DNA from 2 places in the Hydrogenophaga sedimenti genome. Region 2 is predicted to be linked to the other one. Evidence: predicted binding sites of a transcription regulator. Region 2 holds the regulator's gene; the other holds the start of a gene.
What was found. The regulator HrcA, encoded in region 2, represses chaperone genes, less so after heat shock. The targets are predictions, from matches to a motif close to TTAGCACTCNNNNNNNNNGAGTGCTAA.
Positions count from the first base shown of each region.

Region 1 (8,490 bases), on a different contig from region 2:
CGTAGTCCCACACGATCGCTTCGCCTTCGGGCGCTTCGGGCAGATCGAGCACATCTTCTTCCACTGGCGCATCCCGCAGCAGCGCGGGCGGCGCCTTGAGGGCCACCGCGTCCCAGACCTGCTGGCGGCGGTGGCCGCTCAGGCCCATGAGTGCGTCGGCGGCGGCGAGCTGCTCCATGGTCTGCCGGTCCAGCGCCGCGCGCCGGGCCAGGTCTTCGGTGTCCACGAACGCACCCTGCGCACGCGCCGCCATGAGGCGCTCCCCCTCCGCTGTCGACAGCCCGCTGACCATGCGCAGCCCCAGCCGCACGGCGGCCTGCCCGTCCGCCGACTCCTCCAGCGTGCAGTCCCAGTCGCTGTCCATCACGTCCACCGGCCGCACCTCGACGCCGTGACGCTGCGCGTCCTGCACCAGCTGGCTGGGTGAATAGAAACCCAGCGGCTGGCTGTTGAGCATGGCGGCCAGGAACTCGGCCGGGTGGTGGCGCTTGATCCAGCAGCTGGCGTAGACCAGCAGCGCGAAGCTGGCCGCGTGGCTCTCGGGAAAACCGTAGCTGGAGAAGCCCTTGACCTGCTCAACCACGCGCTGCGCGAAGTCCAGCGGGTAACCGTTGCGCGTCATGCCGTCGATCAGCCGGCGCTCGTAGGCGCCCAGCCCGCCGGTGCGGCGCCAGGCACCCATGGCGCGGCGCAGGCCGTCGGCCTCGCCGGGCGTGAAGTCGGCCGCGATCATGGCGATCTGCATGCACTGCTCCTGGAACACCGGCACGCCCAGCGTGCGCTCCAGCGCGGCCTCCAGCCCCTTGGGGTAGTCGATGTCTTCCTTGCCCTGGCGCCGCCGCAGATACGGGTGCACCGCGCCACCCTGGATCGGGCCGGGCCGCACCAGCGCCACCTCGACCACCAGGTCGTAGAAGCAGCACGGCCGCAGGCGCGGCAGCATCGCCATCTGCGCGCGGCTCTCGATCTGGAACACGCCCACCGTATCGGCGGCGCAGATCATGTCGTAGGTCACCGGGTCTTCGGGCGGGATGTCCTGCATCTGGAACACGAAGCCCTTGCGCTGCCCGATGAAGTCCAGCGACTTGCGGATCGCGGTCAGCATGCCCAGCGCCAGCACGTCGACCTTGAGCAGCCCCATGGCGTCGAGATCGTCCTTGTCCCACTCGATCACCGTGCGGTCGGCCATGGCGGCGTTCTCGATCGGCACCATGCGCGAGAGCGGCATCTGGGTCAGCACGAAGCCACCCGTGTGCTGCGAGAGGTGGCGCGGGAAGCCCATGAGGTCCCCGGTGAGCCGGACCAGCTGGCGCACCTGCAGGCTGTCCGGGTCCAGTCCCGCCTCACGGATGCGTTCGGGCGCGAAACCGTCCTCGCCCCACCAGCGGTGGCCGCTGCCCAGCGCATCGAGCGCGGCCTCGTCAAAACCCAGCGCCTTGCCGACGTCGCGCAGGGCGCTGCGCGGGCGGTAGCTGATGACGGTGGCGGTCAGCGCCGCGCGCTCGCGGCCGTATTTGGCGTAGAGGTACTGGATGACTTCCTCGCGCCGTTCGTGCTCGAAGTCGACATCGATGTCGGGCGGCTCGTTGCGCTCCTTCGAGAGGAAGCGTTCGAACAGCACCGCCGTGCGGTCGGGATCGACCTCGGTCACGCCCAGGCAGTAGCAGACCGCGCTGTTGGCCGCCGAGCCGCGTCCCTGGCAGAGGATGTGCTCCGAGCGCGCGAAGGCGACGATGTCGTACACGGTGAGGAAGTAGTGCTCATAGCCCAGCTCGGCGATCAGCGCCAGCTCGTGCTCGACCTGCTGCTGCACCTTCGCGGACGCGCCCATGGGCCAGCGCCGGCCCATGCCTTCGTAGGCCAGGCGCCGCAGGTAGCTCGCCGGCGTCTCGCCCGCCGGCACCACCTCGCTGGGGTACTGGTAGGCCAGTTCGTCGAGCGAGAAACGGCAGCGTTCCGCCACCTTCAGCGTCTCGGCCAGCAGGGCCTCGGGGTAACACTGCGCCAGCGACAGCCGCGACCGCAGGTGCTGCTCGGCGTTCGGCGCCAGCGCGTGGCCACACGCGGTCAGCGGCTTGCCGACGCGGGTCGCGGTGAGCACGTCCTGCAGCGCCTTGCGCGAGCGCACGTGCATGTGCACGTCGCCCACCGCCACCAGCGGCACCGCCGTGAGCTCGCTGCTCTGGCGCAGCCGGTGCAGGCGCATCTCGTCGTCCATCAGGCGCAGCTGCTCCACGCCCAGCCAGCAGCGCCCCACGAAGTGCTGCAGAAGCCAGCGCGCCACGCTGTCCATCTGCGCCTGCGTGCTGCCGCGCTGCGGTACGGCGATCACCAGGCAGTCGGCCAGCGCATCGGCGCTGATGCGCTCCAGCGTGAGCCGGTACGTGCCCTTGCTCGCCGTGCGGCGCAACCGCGTGATGCACTCGCAGAGGTTGCCGTAGCCGTTCAGGTTGGTGGCCAGCACCACCAGGTTGAACGGCGCGTCGCACTGCATGAACGGCGCGTCGCACTGCACCTGGAACTGGCTGCCCACCAGCAGCGGAAACTGCAGCGCCTTCGCCGCCACATGGGCACGCACGATCCCGGCCAGCGAACACTCGTCGGTCAGCGCCAGCGCGTGGTAGCCCAGCGCATGCGCGCGCTGCACCAGCTCTTCCGGCCGGCTTGCGCCGCGCAGGAAGCTGAAGTTGGAGCAACACAGCAGCTCCGCGTAATCGGGCAGCAGCGTGCTCATGCAAACACTCCGTGCAAAAACCATGCGGGTGATTGATCCAGCCGCGTCTGAAACACCCACAGCACCCCCGCGTGCACCGACTGCGCGACCCAGTAATCGCGCGCCACATGGCGGATCTGTCCCTGCGCCTCGTCGCGGTCCCACCAGCCGCCCTCGACCCGCTGCGGGCCGACAAGCAGCTGCAACTCGCCCTGGTAATACGGCCGGTCGCCGCGCACCAGCAGCTTGAGCGGCGCCGGCAGGATGAAACCGGGCTGCGGCACATCGCTGCCCGGGACCGGCTTGCGGGGCAAGGGTTCGCCCGCCGGCTGCCAGCGGCACATCCACTCGGGGCGGTGGTCTTCGCACAGCACCGGCCGTAGGACACGCTGCGGTCCCAGGCGCACGGCGATGCGCTCCAGCACCAGGGGCAGCGCCTCGCTGCCGGCGTCCTCGTCGGGCAGCCAGGAGGCGCTGTGCTCCTCCAGCGGCTGCACGACGTCGGCGGTGAGTTCCAGGTCACCCACCGGCGCCAGCAGTTCCACCCGGGCCAGGTGCTCGGCCAGCAGACGGCACAGGTGGTCGATCTGGCGCGTGGGTTCTGCCGTGCGCACGGTGAGGCAACCGCCCTCGCCCGCCGACTTCGCGCGCATGGCGTCGTGCGCCCAGTGCAGCGTGAACGCGGTGGTGCCACTGTGGCGCGCCGCCAGCCAGCCGCACAGCGACAGCAGCAGGCGCCGCGCACCGAACAGCAGGGCCGGCGCGTCGTCCACCCGGAACATCAGCTCCAGCCGTTGCGCAAAGCGCTCGGGCGGCTCGATCCACTGGTGCACCTCGGGCGCCCGGCCGTAGATCTGGTCGAGCGCCGCCAGCAGCGGCTGGCCGAAGCGGCGGCCCACGCCCCCCCGCGGCAGCCGCCGCACATCGCCCAGGGTGCGGCAGCCGATGTGCGCCAGCGTGAGCCGGTGCGGGCGCACGGCGCTGAGCGTCTCCATGGGCAGGGCATCGAGCAGTGCCCCCAGCGGTCCGGCCAATCCGTTGGACATGCCGGCACGCGCCAGCGCCAGCGCCGCCAGGCTGTTGGGCGCCCAGGCGATCCGGCCCACACCCAGCTCGGCGCCTTCGGCCTGCACACGCTGGTGCAGCGCATGCCGGCCACCGAACAGGCGCACGCTGGCCGCCAGCTCCATGACCACGGCTTCGTCGGCGACGGCGACCCGGGGCGTGAACTGAAGGGCCCAGAGCGCCAGCGCCTGCAGCGCCGCGTCAGTGGGCCAAGCGCTGTCGTCGGGCGGTGGCAGCAGCAGCGCTGACCAGAGCATGGTCGCTCTCGTGAAAAGCCGGCGCCGTCGGCACCGGTGCGGGTGCACGCGCCGGATCGCGCGGCAGCAGCCGGCTGGGCTGGCGCAGCCGGGGCGTCAGGATCGCGTGCAACGCCGCCGGCATGGCCTGCAGATGCAAGGGCGCCTCCAGCGGCGGCCCCTTGCGCTTGAACACCTCGACCGCCAGGCACCAGTCTGCCTCCACCCGCACCAGCAGCCGCAGTGGTGCGGCCGAGGCACTGCTGGCCTCCTCTGCCGGCCGGCACAGGAACACCGGCGCATCGCCCGCACCGGCCAGCACCTGCAGTCGGCGCAGCTGCTCGGGCCGCGCCTTGGGCAGCCAGGCGATCAGCGCCCCACAGGAACGCCCTTTGAGCAGCTGTTCGGTCGCCCACAGGCGCTCGGCCGGCGTTTCGGCCTGCACCCAGACCAGCTGCTGCTCTGTCACCCCCTCGAAACGCAGACCCGGCAGGTGCGGCGGCTGCGGCGGTCCGACCAGCACCACGCTGCGACCGGCGGCACAGACCCGGGCCAGCGCCGGCCCCAACAACCGCCACTCCAGCGTGCCCCCCTGGGTGCTGAGGATCTCGGTCAACCCCTGACAGGGCCAGCCGCCGCCCGGCAGGGCAGCGTCCAGCGCCTCGAACCCGCTGGGCAGCGTGGCCATGACCGGTCGCCCCAGCTGGTCACCGCGCCAGATCGCCTCTGCCACCGCACGCGGCAACGCCTGTGGCATGGTTTCGCGCGGCAGCCGGCCAGCAACGGCAGCGGACGCGGAAACCTCCGGCAAGTCGCCGGATAGACGCAGGGGCAAGACGGACATGGCAGGTTCAAGGCATCAAATACTGTTTTTATGTACAGTACAAGAAACCGGAGCGATTGTCCATCACAGACTTCACGGTCATGGAACCATTCCTTTAGCACTCACTCAGAGAGAGTGCTAATATTTGAGCGAGACCACTTAGGAGGCTCTTTCTGATGTCCCACACCCTGCTTGCCCCCGCTGCCCTGCCGTCTGCCACGCTGGCCGTTGCCAGCCCGTGGAACCGTTCGCTGACGCTGCCGCCACTGGGCAACCTGGACGCCTACATCTCCGCCGTCAACCGCATGCCGCTGCTGACGCTGGAAGAAGAGCAGTCGGCCGCGCGCCGCCTGCGCGACCACAACGACCTTGATGCCGCCGGGCAGCTGGTGATGTCGCACCTGCGCCTGGTGGTCTCGATCGCCCGCCAGTACCTCGGCTACGGCCTGCCGCACGGCGACCTGATCCAGGAAGGCAACGTCGGCCTGATGAAGGCCGTCAAGCGCTTCGACCCCGAACAGGGCGTGCGCCTGGTCAGCTACGCGATCCACTGGATCAAGGCCGAGATCCACGAATACATCCTGAAGAACTGGCGCATGGTCAAGGTCGCCACGACCAAGGCCCAGCGCAAGCTGTTCTTCAACCTGCGCTCGATGAAGCAGGGTTTCCGCGCCGAGGCACTGGACGGTGACACGCACCGCGAAGCGTTTTCCGACGGCGAGGTCGATCTGGTCGCGCGCGACCTGAAGGTCAAGCCCGAAGAAGTGCGCGAGATGGAAACCCGGCTCTCGGGCGGCGACGTGGTGCTCGACCCCAGCCCCGGCGAGGACGGCGAAGACAGTTTTGGCCCGATCGCCTATCTGGCCGACGCGACCCACGAGCCGACCGCCGTGCTCGAATCGGCGCAGCGCGACGCGCTGGCCACCGAAGGCGTGGCACGCGCCATGGGCGAGCTCGACGACCGCTCGCGCCGCATCGTGACCGAGCGCTGGCTCAAGGTGAACGACGACGGCTCGGGCGGCATGACGCTGCACGAACTGGCGGCCGAGTACGGCGTGAGCGCCGAGCGCATCCGCCAGATCGAGGTCGCGGCCATGAAGAAGATGCGCAAGGCGCTGGCCGAGTTCGCCTGATCCGCCGCGGACCACCCAAAAAGAAACCGCCCGAGGGCGGTTTCTTTTTGTCGGTCTGGGATCAAGCCTCGCGTCGCAGCGCCGGGAACAGGATCACGTCGCGGATGCTGGGCGAGTCGGTCAGCAGCATCATCAGGCGGTCGATGCCGATGCCACAGCCGCCGGCCGGGGGCATGCCGTATTCCAGCGCGCGGATGAAGTCGGCGTCGTAGTACATCGCCTCTTCGTCGCCACCGTCCTTGGCCGCGACCTGCGCATGGAAGCGCGCGGCCTGGTCTTCGGCGTCGTTCAGCTCGGAGAAGGCGTTGCCGAATTCGCGGCCGGTGATGTAGAGCTCGAAGCGCTCGGTCACTTCCGGGCGGTCGTCGTTGGCGCGGGCCAGCGGCGAAATCTCGGTCGGGTGCTCCATGATGAAGGTCGGGTTCCAGAGCTTCTCTTCCACCGTCTCTTCGAAATACAGCACCTGCAGGCTGGCCAGGCTGCGGCTGGACAGCTGGTGCTTCTCTTCGCTCATGCCCAGCTTCTTGAGCGCCGGGATCAGCCAGGCCGTGTCGTCCACGCCGGCACCGGCGTCGGTGTACTTGAGGATGGCTTCGCGGATCGTCAGGCGCTCAAACGGCGAGAACACGTCGACCGGCTGACCGTTGTAGGTCAGCGGCGTGTCGCCGTGCACCTGCTTGACCACGTGGCGGATCAGCTGCTCGTTGAAGTCCATCAGGTCCTGGTAGTTCCAGTACGCCGCGTAGAACTCCATCATGGTGAATTCGGGGTTGTGGCGGACGCTGATGCCTTCGTTGCGGAAGTTGCGGTTGATCTCGAACACACGCTCGAAACCACCCACCAGCAGGCGCTTCAGATACAGCTCGGGCGCGATGCGCAGGAACATTTCCTGGTCCAGCGCGTTGTGGTGCGTCTTGAAGGGCTTGGCGTTGGCACCGCCGGGAATGGGGTGCAGCATGGGCGTTTCGACCTCCAGGAAACCGTGACCGACCATGTAGTCGCGGATGCTGGACAGGGCCTTGCTGCGGGTGACGAAACGGCGGCGCGAGGCCTCGTCGGTCATCAGGTCGACGTAGCGCTGGCGGTATTTGATTTCCTGGTCGGCCACGCCGTGGAACTTGTCGGGCAGCGGGCGCAGGCTCTTGGTGATCAGGCGGATGCTGTCGGCGTGGATCGACAGCTCGCCGGTGCGGGTGCGCATGAGCACGCCCTCGGCCGCGACGATGTCGCCCAGGTCCCAGTGCTTGAACGCGGCCAGCTTCTCCTCGCCCACGCTGTCGGTGTTCAGGTAGAGCTGGATGCGGCCGCCGCTGGGGCCGAAGGACGAATCCTGGATGGTCGCGAAACAGGCCTTGCCCATCACGCGCTTGAGCATCATGCGGCCCGAGACGCTGGCGCGCACCGGGCTGGCTTCCAGCGCTTCCTTGCTCGATTCGCCGTGCGTGGCGAACAGCGCTTCGGCGGTGTCGCGGGGCTTGAAGTCGTTCGGGAAGGCCACGCCCTCGCCGCGCTGCTGCGCTTCGCGCAGGCCTTTGAGTTTCTCGCGCCGCTCCGCAATCAGCTGGTTGTCGTCGGCGGCGGGGATGGCGTGGGCGTGTTCGGTGGTCATGGTGTGGGACAAATAAAAACGGGTTGCGCCCGGAAAGCGCAACCCGTCATTGTAAGTTCCGGCCGGAGGTCAATGCCCCAGGTACGCCTCACGCACCTTCGGGTCGACCAGCAGGTCCTTGCCGGCACCGGTCATGGTGATCAGGCCGGAGTCCATCACGTAGCCACGGTCGGCGATCTGCAGCGCGCGCTGGGCGTTCTGCTCGACCAGCACCACGGTCACGCCCTGGGCCGACACGTCACGCACGACCTCAAAGATCTTGTCGACCATGATCGGCGACAGCCCCATCGAAGGTTCGTCCAGCAGCAGCACCTTGGGCTGGCTCATCAGCGCGCGCGCCATCGCCAGCATCTGCTGCTCGCCGCCCGACATCGTGCCGGCCAGCTGGTCCTTGCGTTCCTTCAGGCGCGGGAAGATGCCGAACATGCGCTCGATGTCGGTGGCGATGCCGGCCTTGTCGGTGCGGATGTAGGCGCCCATCTGCAGGTTTTCGGTGATGGTCATGCGGGTGAAGACACCGCGGCCTTCCGGCACCATCGCCAGACCCAGCTTGACCAGATCCCAGGCACCGCGGCCCTTGATGCTCTGGCCCAGGTATTCGATGTCGCCGCCTTCGAAGCCCAGCGAACCGGTGATGGCCTTCATGGTGGTGGTCTTGCCGGCGCCGTTGGAGCCGATCAGCGAGATCAGCTCGCCTTCGCGCACTTCGAGGTCGACGCCCTTGACGGCCTTGATGCCGCCGTAGGAGACCTTCAGCCCGCTGACTTTGAGGAGTGTGTTTGCCATGTTGTCTGCTCTCTCTTTCAGTGGCCGCCAGTGCCCAGATACGCCTCGATCACCTTGGGATCGCTCTGCACCTCGGCCGGCGTGCCGGACGAGAGTTGCTTGCCGTAGTCGAGCACGGTCACGCG
Region 1 covers NZ_JBPZHA010000011.1:84,731-93,220, forward strand. Annotated here, with positions in the region: gene ACS5NL_RS17675 (error-prone DNA polymerase) at 1-2,734, opposite strand, end outside; gene ACS5NL_RS17680 (Y-family DNA polymerase) at 2,731-4,035, opposite strand; gene imuA (translesion DNA synthesis-associated protein ImuA) at 3,980-4,858, opposite strand; gene rpoH (RNA polymerase sigma factor RpoH) at 5,014-5,970, shown strand; gene lysS (lysine--tRNA ligase) at 6,032-7,579, opposite strand; gene ACS5NL_RS17700 (ABC transporter ATP-binding protein) at 7,649-8,365, opposite strand; gene ACS5NL_RS17705 (ABC transporter ATP-binding protein) at 8,383-8,490, opposite strand, start outside.
Region 1: the regulator HrcA is predicted to act here: its motif matches at 4,953-4,979, upstream of rpoH (RNA polymerase sigma factor RpoH).

Region 2 (8,490 bases):
GTCCAGCACCACAAGATCAGCCGCGAAGAACTTTCGGTGCGCGAGCACATGAGCATCGTGCTGCGCCAGCTGCAGGGTCGCAAGTTCGTCGAATTCGGCGACCTGTTCGATCCCTCGCGCGGCGCGCAGGTGATGGTGGTCACCTTCATCGCCATGCTTGAACTGGCCAAGGAAACCCTGATCGAACTGACCCAGGCCGAAGCCTTCGCACCCATCTACGTGCGCCTGGCCTACACCCCCGCATCATGACCACCCATTCTTTCGACGTCCTCATCATCGGCAGCGGCCTGGCCGGCCTGACCGCTGCCCTCAAGCTGGCCCCCACGCACCGCGTGGCCGTGGTGACCAAGCGCGGCATCTCCGACGGCTCCAGCAACTGGGCGCAGGGCGGCATCGCCGCGGTGCTGGCCGAAGGCGACAGCTACGCGTCCCACGTGGACGACACCCTGGTCGCCGGCGCAGGCCTGTGCGACCTGGAAGCGACACAGTTCACGGTCGAGAATGCGCCCGGCGCGATCGCCTGGCTGCAGGAACTGGGCGTGCCGTTTTCGACCGAGAACGGCGAGCTGCACCTGACCCGCGAAGGCGGCCACACCCACCGCCGCATCGTGCACGCCACCGACGCCACCGGCGCCGCCGTGCAGACCACGCTGAGCAACCTGGCCCGCAAGACCCCCGGCATCACGTTCTTCGAGAACCACATGCTGGTGGACCTGATCACCGACGCCAAGCTGCCCGGCCACAAGCCCGGCGACGGCACCCTGCGCTGCCACGGCGCCTATGTGCTGGATGTGGACCGCGACGAGGTCGAAACCTTCAACGCGCCGCACACCATCCTGGCCACCGGCGGCGCCGGCAAGGTGTATCTCTACACGACCAACCCCGACACCGCGACCGGCGACGGCATCGCGGCCGGCTGGCGCGCCGGTTGCCGGGTCGGCAACATGGAATTCATCCAGTTCCACCCGACCTGCCTCTACCACCCGCACGTCAAGAATTTCCTCATCACCGAGGCGGTGCGCGGCGAAGGCGGCCAGCTCAAGCTGCCGCCGCACCTGGGCGGCCACCGCTTCATGCCCGACCACGACCCGCGCGCCGAACTGGCGCCGCGCGACATCGTGGCCCGCGCCATCGACTACGAGATGAAGAAGCACGGGCTGGACTGCGTGCACCTGGACATCTCGCACAAGAGCCCCGAGTTCCTGCGGGAGCACTTCCCCAACATCCTGGCGCGTTGCGCCGAGCTGGGCATCGACATCACCAGGGAGCCGATCCCGGTCGTGCCGGCCGCGCACTACACCTGCGGCGGCGTGGTCACCGACCTGTCGGGCCGCACCGACATCGACGGCCTGTATGCCGTCGGCGAAACCACCTGCACCGGCCTGCACGGCGCCAACCGCCTGGCCAGCAACTCGCTGGTCGAGTGCATGGTGTTCGCGCAGGCTGCCGTGAAGGCGATCCACACCGCGCCTGCGGCCGCCCGGCCCGAGATCCCCCTCTGGGACGCCAGCCGGGTCAAGGACGCCGACGAGCAGGTCGTGATCTCGCACAACTGGGACGAGCTGCGCCGCTTCATGTGGGACTACGTGGGCATCGTGCGCACCAACAAGCGGCTGGAGCGCGCGGCGCACCGCATTGCCCTGCTGCAGGGTGAAATCCAGGAGTTCTACGCCCAGTTCCACGTCACCCGAGACCTGCTGGAGCTGCGCAACCTGGTCCAGGTCGCCGACCTGATCGTGATGTCGGCCATGCTGCGGCGCGAAAGCCGCGGCCTGCACTACAGCCTGGACTACCCCGAGAAGCTGCCCGAAGCGCGCCCGACGATCCTCGTGCCCCCTGCGAGGTGATGCGCCTCAGGCTACAGTAGCGGGATGACCACCACCGCCGCGCCCGGCAGCCTCTCGCCCCCTGCACCGCAGGCCCACCCCGCCGCCCACGGCGCGGCAGCGGCGAGCTTTGCTGCCCTGCTGGGCCGGCTGGAGTACCTCGGCGCGGCCGACATCGAGAACATCCGGCGCGCCTACCGCTTCGCCGACGAGGCCCATCTGGGCCAGTTGCGCAAGAACGGCGATCCCTACATCACCCACCCGATCGCCGTCGCGGCGCAATGCGCCGAATGGAAGCTCGACGCGCAGGCCCTGATGGCGGCGCTGATGCACGACGCCATGGAAGACTGCGGCGTCAGCAAGACCGAGCTGGTCGAGCGCTTCGGCGCACCAGTGGCCGATCTGGTCGACGGCCTGACCAAGCTGGAGAAGCTGGCCTTTGACACGCGCGAGCAGAACCAGGCCGAGTCCTTCCGCAAGATGCTGCTGGCGATGGCCAAGGACGTGCGGGTCATCCTGATCAAGCTGGCCGACCGCACCCACAACATGCGGACCATGGGCGACATGCCCCGCAGCAAGTGGGAGCGCATCAGCAGCGAGACGCTGGAAATCTACGCGCCGATCGCCCACCGCCTGGGCCTGAATTTCACCTACCGCGAGCTGCAGGACCTGTCGTTCCGCTTCCTGCACCCCTGGCGCTACGAGATCCTGTCCAAGGCGCTGAACAAGTCCCGCACCCGCCGCAAGGACCTGATCGCCCGTGTGCAGCGCGAGGTCGAGGGCGCCTTCGCTCGCCAGGGCATGTCCGTGCGCATCGTCGGCCGCGAGAAGACGCTGTATTCGGTCTACCGCAAGATGGACAGCAAGCACCTGTCGTTCTCGCAGGTGACCGACATCTACGGCTTCCGCATCGTCGTGCCCGACCTGACCGACTGCTACACCGGCATGGGTCTGCTGCACCAGCTCTACAAGCCGGTGCCGGGCAAATTCCGCGACTACGTGGCCATTCCCAAGGTCAACGGCTACCAGTCGCTGCACACCACCCTCATCGGCCCGTTCGGCACCAACATCGAGTTCCAGCTGCGCACGCACGCCATGGACGTGGTGGCAGAGTCCGGCGTGGCCGCCCACTGGCTCTACAAGGCCAACGAGCCAGGCAGCGACACCACGCAGCGCCTGGGCACTCAGTGGCTGCAGTCGCTGCTGGACATCCAGCAGGAGACCCACGACGCCAGCGAGTTCTGGGACCACATCAAGATCGACCTGTTCCCCGATGCGGTCTATGTCTTCACGCCGCAGAGCAAGATCCTGGCGCTGCCGCGTGGCGCCACGGTGATGGACTTCGCCTACGCCATCCACAGCGGCGTCGGCAACCGCGCCGTCGCCGCCCGCATCAACGGCGAGCAGCGGCCACTGCGCACCGAACTGTCCAACGGCGACGTGGTCGAGATCGTCACCGCGGAGAACGCCGAACCCAATCCGGCCTGGCTGTCCTTCGTCAAGACCGGTCGCGCGCGCTCCAAGATCCGCCACCACCTCAAGACCCTGGCGCAGGAAAAATCGCACCAGCTGGGTGAACGCATGCTGGAGCAGGCACTGCGTTCCGAAGGCATCGCCAGCCTGCCGACCGCAGACGGCGAACACAAGGCCACCTGGGACAAGCTGCTGCGCTTCACCGGCAACAAGTCGCGCGAAGAGCTGCTGTCCGACATCGGCATGGGCAAACGCATCGCCAGCATGGTCGGCAAGAAGCTGGCTGTGTTGCTGTCCGAAACCGGCCTCAAGCCTGATGCCGTGCTCATCAGCACCGAGCGCTACGCCGCCGGGCAGGACGAGTCGGTGTCGCAGGGTGTGGTCAGCCTGGACGGCAGCGAAGGCCTGTCGGTGCAATACGCGCGCTGCTGCCAGCCGATTCCCGGTGACCGCATCGTCGGGTACCTTGGCCGAGGCGAAGGCCTGATCGTGCACTCCGACGACTGCCCGACCGGCCGGCGCCTGCTGGCGCGCGATGGCGAGCGTTTCCTGCAGGTCGAATGGGCCGACGAACCGGTGCGGCCGTTCGAGACCACCGTGGTGGTGACCGTGGCCGATGGCAAGGGTGTGCTGGCGCGGGTGGCCTCGGCCATCGCGGCGGCCGAAGCCGACATCACCCACGTCGACATGGGCGATGAACCGGCCCAGACCGCCACCGACATCCGCTTCTCGATCGCGGTGCGTGACCGGGGACACCTGGCCGAGGTGCTGCGCAGCCTCAAGCGCACCCCCTCGGTGATCAAGGCCCAGCGGTTCCGGGCCGCCTGACGCGCCGGCTCAGGCTGCGGGCGCCGGATAGCTGACGGCCAGGACTTCCAGTTCCTGGCTGCCGCCAGGCACCACCAGACGCACCAGGTCACCGACCCTGGCCTTCAATAAGGCTCTCGCCACCGGCGACACCCAGCTGATCTCGTGACGCGCGCTCTCGGCCTCGTCGACACCGAGGATGGTCACCGTGGTCTCCTTGCCATCGTCGTCCGCATAGGTCACGGTGGCGCCGAAAAACACCTGGTCGCCACCATGGTGCAGCGAACTGTCCACCACCTCGGCAATTTCGAGCCGGCGGGTGAGGAAACGGATGCGGCGATCGATTTCGCGCAGGCGCTTCTTGCCGTAGAGGTAGTCGCCGTTCTCGGACCGGTCACCGTTGCTCGCAGCCCAGTGCACGATCTCGACGATGCGTGGCCGCTCTTCGTCGATCAGCGCCATCAACTCGGCACGCAGGCGGTCGTAACCCGCCCGGGTGATGTAGTTCACCCCGGTCGGCAGCACCGCCGGTTCGGGCAGCTCGTCGTCTGCGTCGGAGTCGGTTTCGCGGGTGAATGCTTTGCTCATGGAAGAACGGCTCGAAGAGAACGTTTCGGAGCGGAAAAGAAAAAAGCCCGCAGCTTGTGGCTGCGGGCTTTTCGTTTGGTGCGGCTGGCAGGAATCGAACCCACGACCCCTTGGTTCGTAGCCAAGTACTCTATCCAGCTGAGCTACAGCCGCGAAGACATGCATTGTAGCACGGTTTTTTGGTAGGCCGTGTTGGGCTTGAACCAACGACCAAAGGATTATGAGTCCTCTGCTCTGACCAACTGAGCTAACGGCCCGACAAGGCCCGGATTGTAGGGGGGCAGAGACCGCATCGCGGCGCGGTGTGCGGCCCGGTTCTACTTGTGGCTCAGCGCGTTGCTCACCAGTTTGGCGGTCACATCGACGATCTGGATCATGCGGTCGTAGGGCATGCGCTGTGGCCCGATCACGCCCAGTGTGCCCACCACCTGACCATCCACCTCATACGGCGCGGTGACCACCGAAAGATCCTCGAACGGCACGACATGGCTCTCCCCGCCGATGTAGATGCGCACGCCATCGGCCTGCGACGACACGTCCATCAGGCGGATCAGCTGGGTCTTCTGCTCGAACAGGTCGAAGAGTTGTCGCAGGTGTCCCATGTCATTGGAGAACTCGCTCACCGACAGCAGGTTGCGCTCGCCCGACACCACCACGTCCTCCTGCTGGGTGTCGGCTTCGGCGCCGATGTCGACGGCCGCCTGCATCAGCGAGGCGATTTCGCCGCGCAAGGCTTCAACCTCGTTGCGCAGCCGGCCGCGCACCTCTTCCATCGTCAGGCCCGCGTAGTGGGCATTGAGGAAATTGGCGGCCTCCAGCAACTGGGACTGACTGAAGCTGACCTGGGTATGGATGATCCGGTTCTGCACATCGCCGTCGGGCGACACCAGGATGACCAGCACACGGCGGTCCGACAGGCTCAGGAATTCGATGTGGCGAAACACAGAGGCGCGGCGCGGCGCCATCACCACGCCCACGTACTGCGACAGACTCGACAGCATCTGGGCGGCATGGCTGATCACGCGTTGCGGCTGGTCACCGGCCTCGATGCCGGCCGACCCCATGCTCTGCGCGCTCGCGAATCCGTCGCGCCGCACTGTGAGCATGGTGTCGACGAACAGCCGGTAGCCGCGCGCCGTGGGAATGCGGCCTGCGGACGTGTGGGGACTGGCGATCAGACCCAGCTCTTCCAGGTCGCTCATCACATTGCGGATGGTCGCCGGCGACAGCTCCATGCCGGCCGCCTTGGCCAGCGTGCGCGAGCCCACCGGCTGGCCGTCGGCGATGTAGCGCTCGACCAGGGTCTTGAGAAGGAGTTTGGAGCGATCGTCCAGCATGGCTTCATTTTACGGACCACACACCCTTGCGCGGTCCCGCACGGAGCAAGGGTTTGTGGGGGGCGAGACACAGCGGCCCCCTATGTTGTAATTTGTGCATGACCCAGCCAGATTCCAGCCGCCAAGCGGCCCCCTCACCGGGGAAACGCCAGCGATTCGCACACGTTGCCGTGGTCGGCAAATACCAGGCACCGGGTTCTCGCAAGGTGGTGGAAGAGCTGGCCGAGTTCCTGCACGACGAAGGCTGCGAGGTTTCGCTGGAACAGGAAACCGCGCTCAACACCGGCCTGCTGCAGTACCCGGCGCTGGATGTGCCGGCGATGGGCAAGACCATCGACCTGGCGCTGGTGATCGGTGGCGACGGCACCATGCTGGGCATCGGACGGCAGCTGGCTCGCTACGGTGTGCCGCTGGTGGGCATCAACCAGGGGCGCCTGGGCTTCATCACCGACATTCCGCTGGAGAGCTACCGCGACAACTTGCGAGCCATCCTGCGCGGCGAGTTCGAGGAAGACCCCCGCGCGCTGATGGCCGCCAGCGTCTGGCGCGACGGGCGCTGCGTGTTCGAGGCCACGGCGCTCAACGACGTGGTGGTCAACCGCGGCGGCGTGGCCAGCATGATCGAGCTGCGGGTCGAGGTCGACGGCCATTTCGTGGCCAACCAGCGCGCCGACGGCCTGATCATCGCCTCGTCCACCGGTTCCACCGCCTATTCGCTCTCGGCCGGCGGCCCGCTGTTGCATCCGGCCGTCGGCGGCTGGATCATGGTGCCGATCGCACCGCACACCCTGTCCAACCGCCCCATCGTGCTGCCTGCGCATTGCGAGGTGGCGGTCGAGATCGTCTCGGGCAAGGACGCCAGCGCCAACTTCGACATGCAGTCGCTCACCAGCCTGCTGCACGGCGACCGCATCGTGGTCCGGCGCTCGGAACACACACTGCGCCTGCTCCATCCGTTGGGCTGGAGCTACTTCGACACCCTGCGCAAGAAGCTGCACTGGAACGAAGGCGCGTGAGAGCGTTCAGAATACGGGGCTCTCAACCTCCGTTTGTTCCGAATCGCCCATGAGCCTGCGACGCATCGTCCTGCGTGATTTCGTCATCGTGCCCGCCCTGGACCTCGAACTGGACCAGGGCTTCAACGTGCTCACGGGCGAAACCGGCGCCGGCAAATCCATCCTCATCGACGCGCTCCAGCTGGCCCTGGGCGCCCGCAGCGACAGCGGCGTGGTGCGCGAAGGCGCCCCCCGCTGCGAAGTGGCTGCCGAGTTCGACACGCCGGCCTCGCTCAAGCCATGGCTCGACGAGCAAGGCTTCCAGGCCGACGACGCCTTGCTGCTGCGCCGCACGGTCGACACCGAGGGCCGCAGCCGCGGCTGGATCAACGGCAGCGCGGCCACCATGGCTCAGCTCAAGATCCTGGCCGACCACCTGGTCGACATCCACGGGCAGCACGCCTGGCAGAGCCTGACCCGGGCCGACGCGGTGCGCGGCCTGCTCGACGCCTACGCCGGCGTCGACACCTCGACCGCGGCGGCACTGTGGGGCGCCTGGCGCCAGGCCCGCAAGGCGCTGGAAAGCGCGACCGAGCGCCAGAACACCCTGCAGCAGGAAAGCGACCGGCTGTCCTGGCAGATCGGCGAACTGGACAAACTGCAGCCGCGCGCCGGCGAATGGGAAGAACTCAACGCCCAACACAGCCGCATGGCCAACGCGCAGGGGCTGCAGGACGCGGCCCGCAGCGCGGCCGCTGCGCTGGACGACGACGAAGGCAGCGCAGCCGCCCTGATCCACCGCGCGCTGGGCCTGTTGCAGGGCCAGGCACACCTGGAGCCGATGTTCAACGGCCCCATCGAAGCCCTGCAGGCGGCGCTCGCGCAGGTCGAGGACTCGGTGCGCAGCCTGCACCACTACGAACGCGACACCGATCTCGACCCGAGCGGACTTGAGGCACTCGATCAGCGGCTGTCGCAATGGCTGTCGCTCGCGCGCCGCTACCGCCGCCCGCCAGAGGAACTGGCCGAGCTGCTGGAAGGCTGGAAAAAAGAACTTGAGGGCGTTGGCCAGGCCATGGACCTCGATGCGCTCAAGGCCGCCGAACGCGGCGCCTGGAAGTCCTTCGACACCGAACTGGCCCGCCTGGGCAAGCAGCGGCAACAGGCCGCGCCCAAGCTCTCGAAAGCCGTCACCGCAGCGATGCAGACGCTGGGCATGCAGGGTGGCCGTTTCGAGGTCGCACTGCAGAAGCTGGACGAGCCGCAGGCCCACGGCTGGGAACAGGTCGAATTCCTCGTCGCCGGCCATGCCGGTGTCGCCGCCCGCCCTGTCGGCAAGGTCGCCTCGGGCGGCGAACTCTCGCGCATCGCGCTGGCGATCTCGGTCGTCACCAGCCAGCTGGGGCAGGCCCCGACCCTGATCTTCGACGAGGTCGACTCGGGCATCGGCGGTGCCGTGGCCCA
Region 2 covers NZ_JBPZHA010000004.1:137,543-146,032, forward strand. Annotated here, with positions in the region: gene ACS5NL_RS07905 (segregation and condensation protein A) at 1-249, shown strand, start outside; gene nadB (L-aspartate oxidase) at 246-1,847, shown strand; gene ACS5NL_RS07915 (RelA/SpoT family protein) at 1,872-4,127, shown strand; gene greB (transcription elongation factor GreB) at 4,137-4,694, opposite strand; tRNA gene ACS5NL_RS07925 (tRNA-Arg) at 4,771-4,847, opposite strand; tRNA gene ACS5NL_RS07930 (tRNA-Ile) at 4,875-4,951, opposite strand; gene hrcA (heat-inducible transcriptional repressor HrcA) at 5,012-6,031, opposite strand; gene ACS5NL_RS07940 (NAD kinase) at 6,130-7,047, shown strand; gene recN (DNA repair protein RecN) at 7,097-8,490, shown strand, end outside.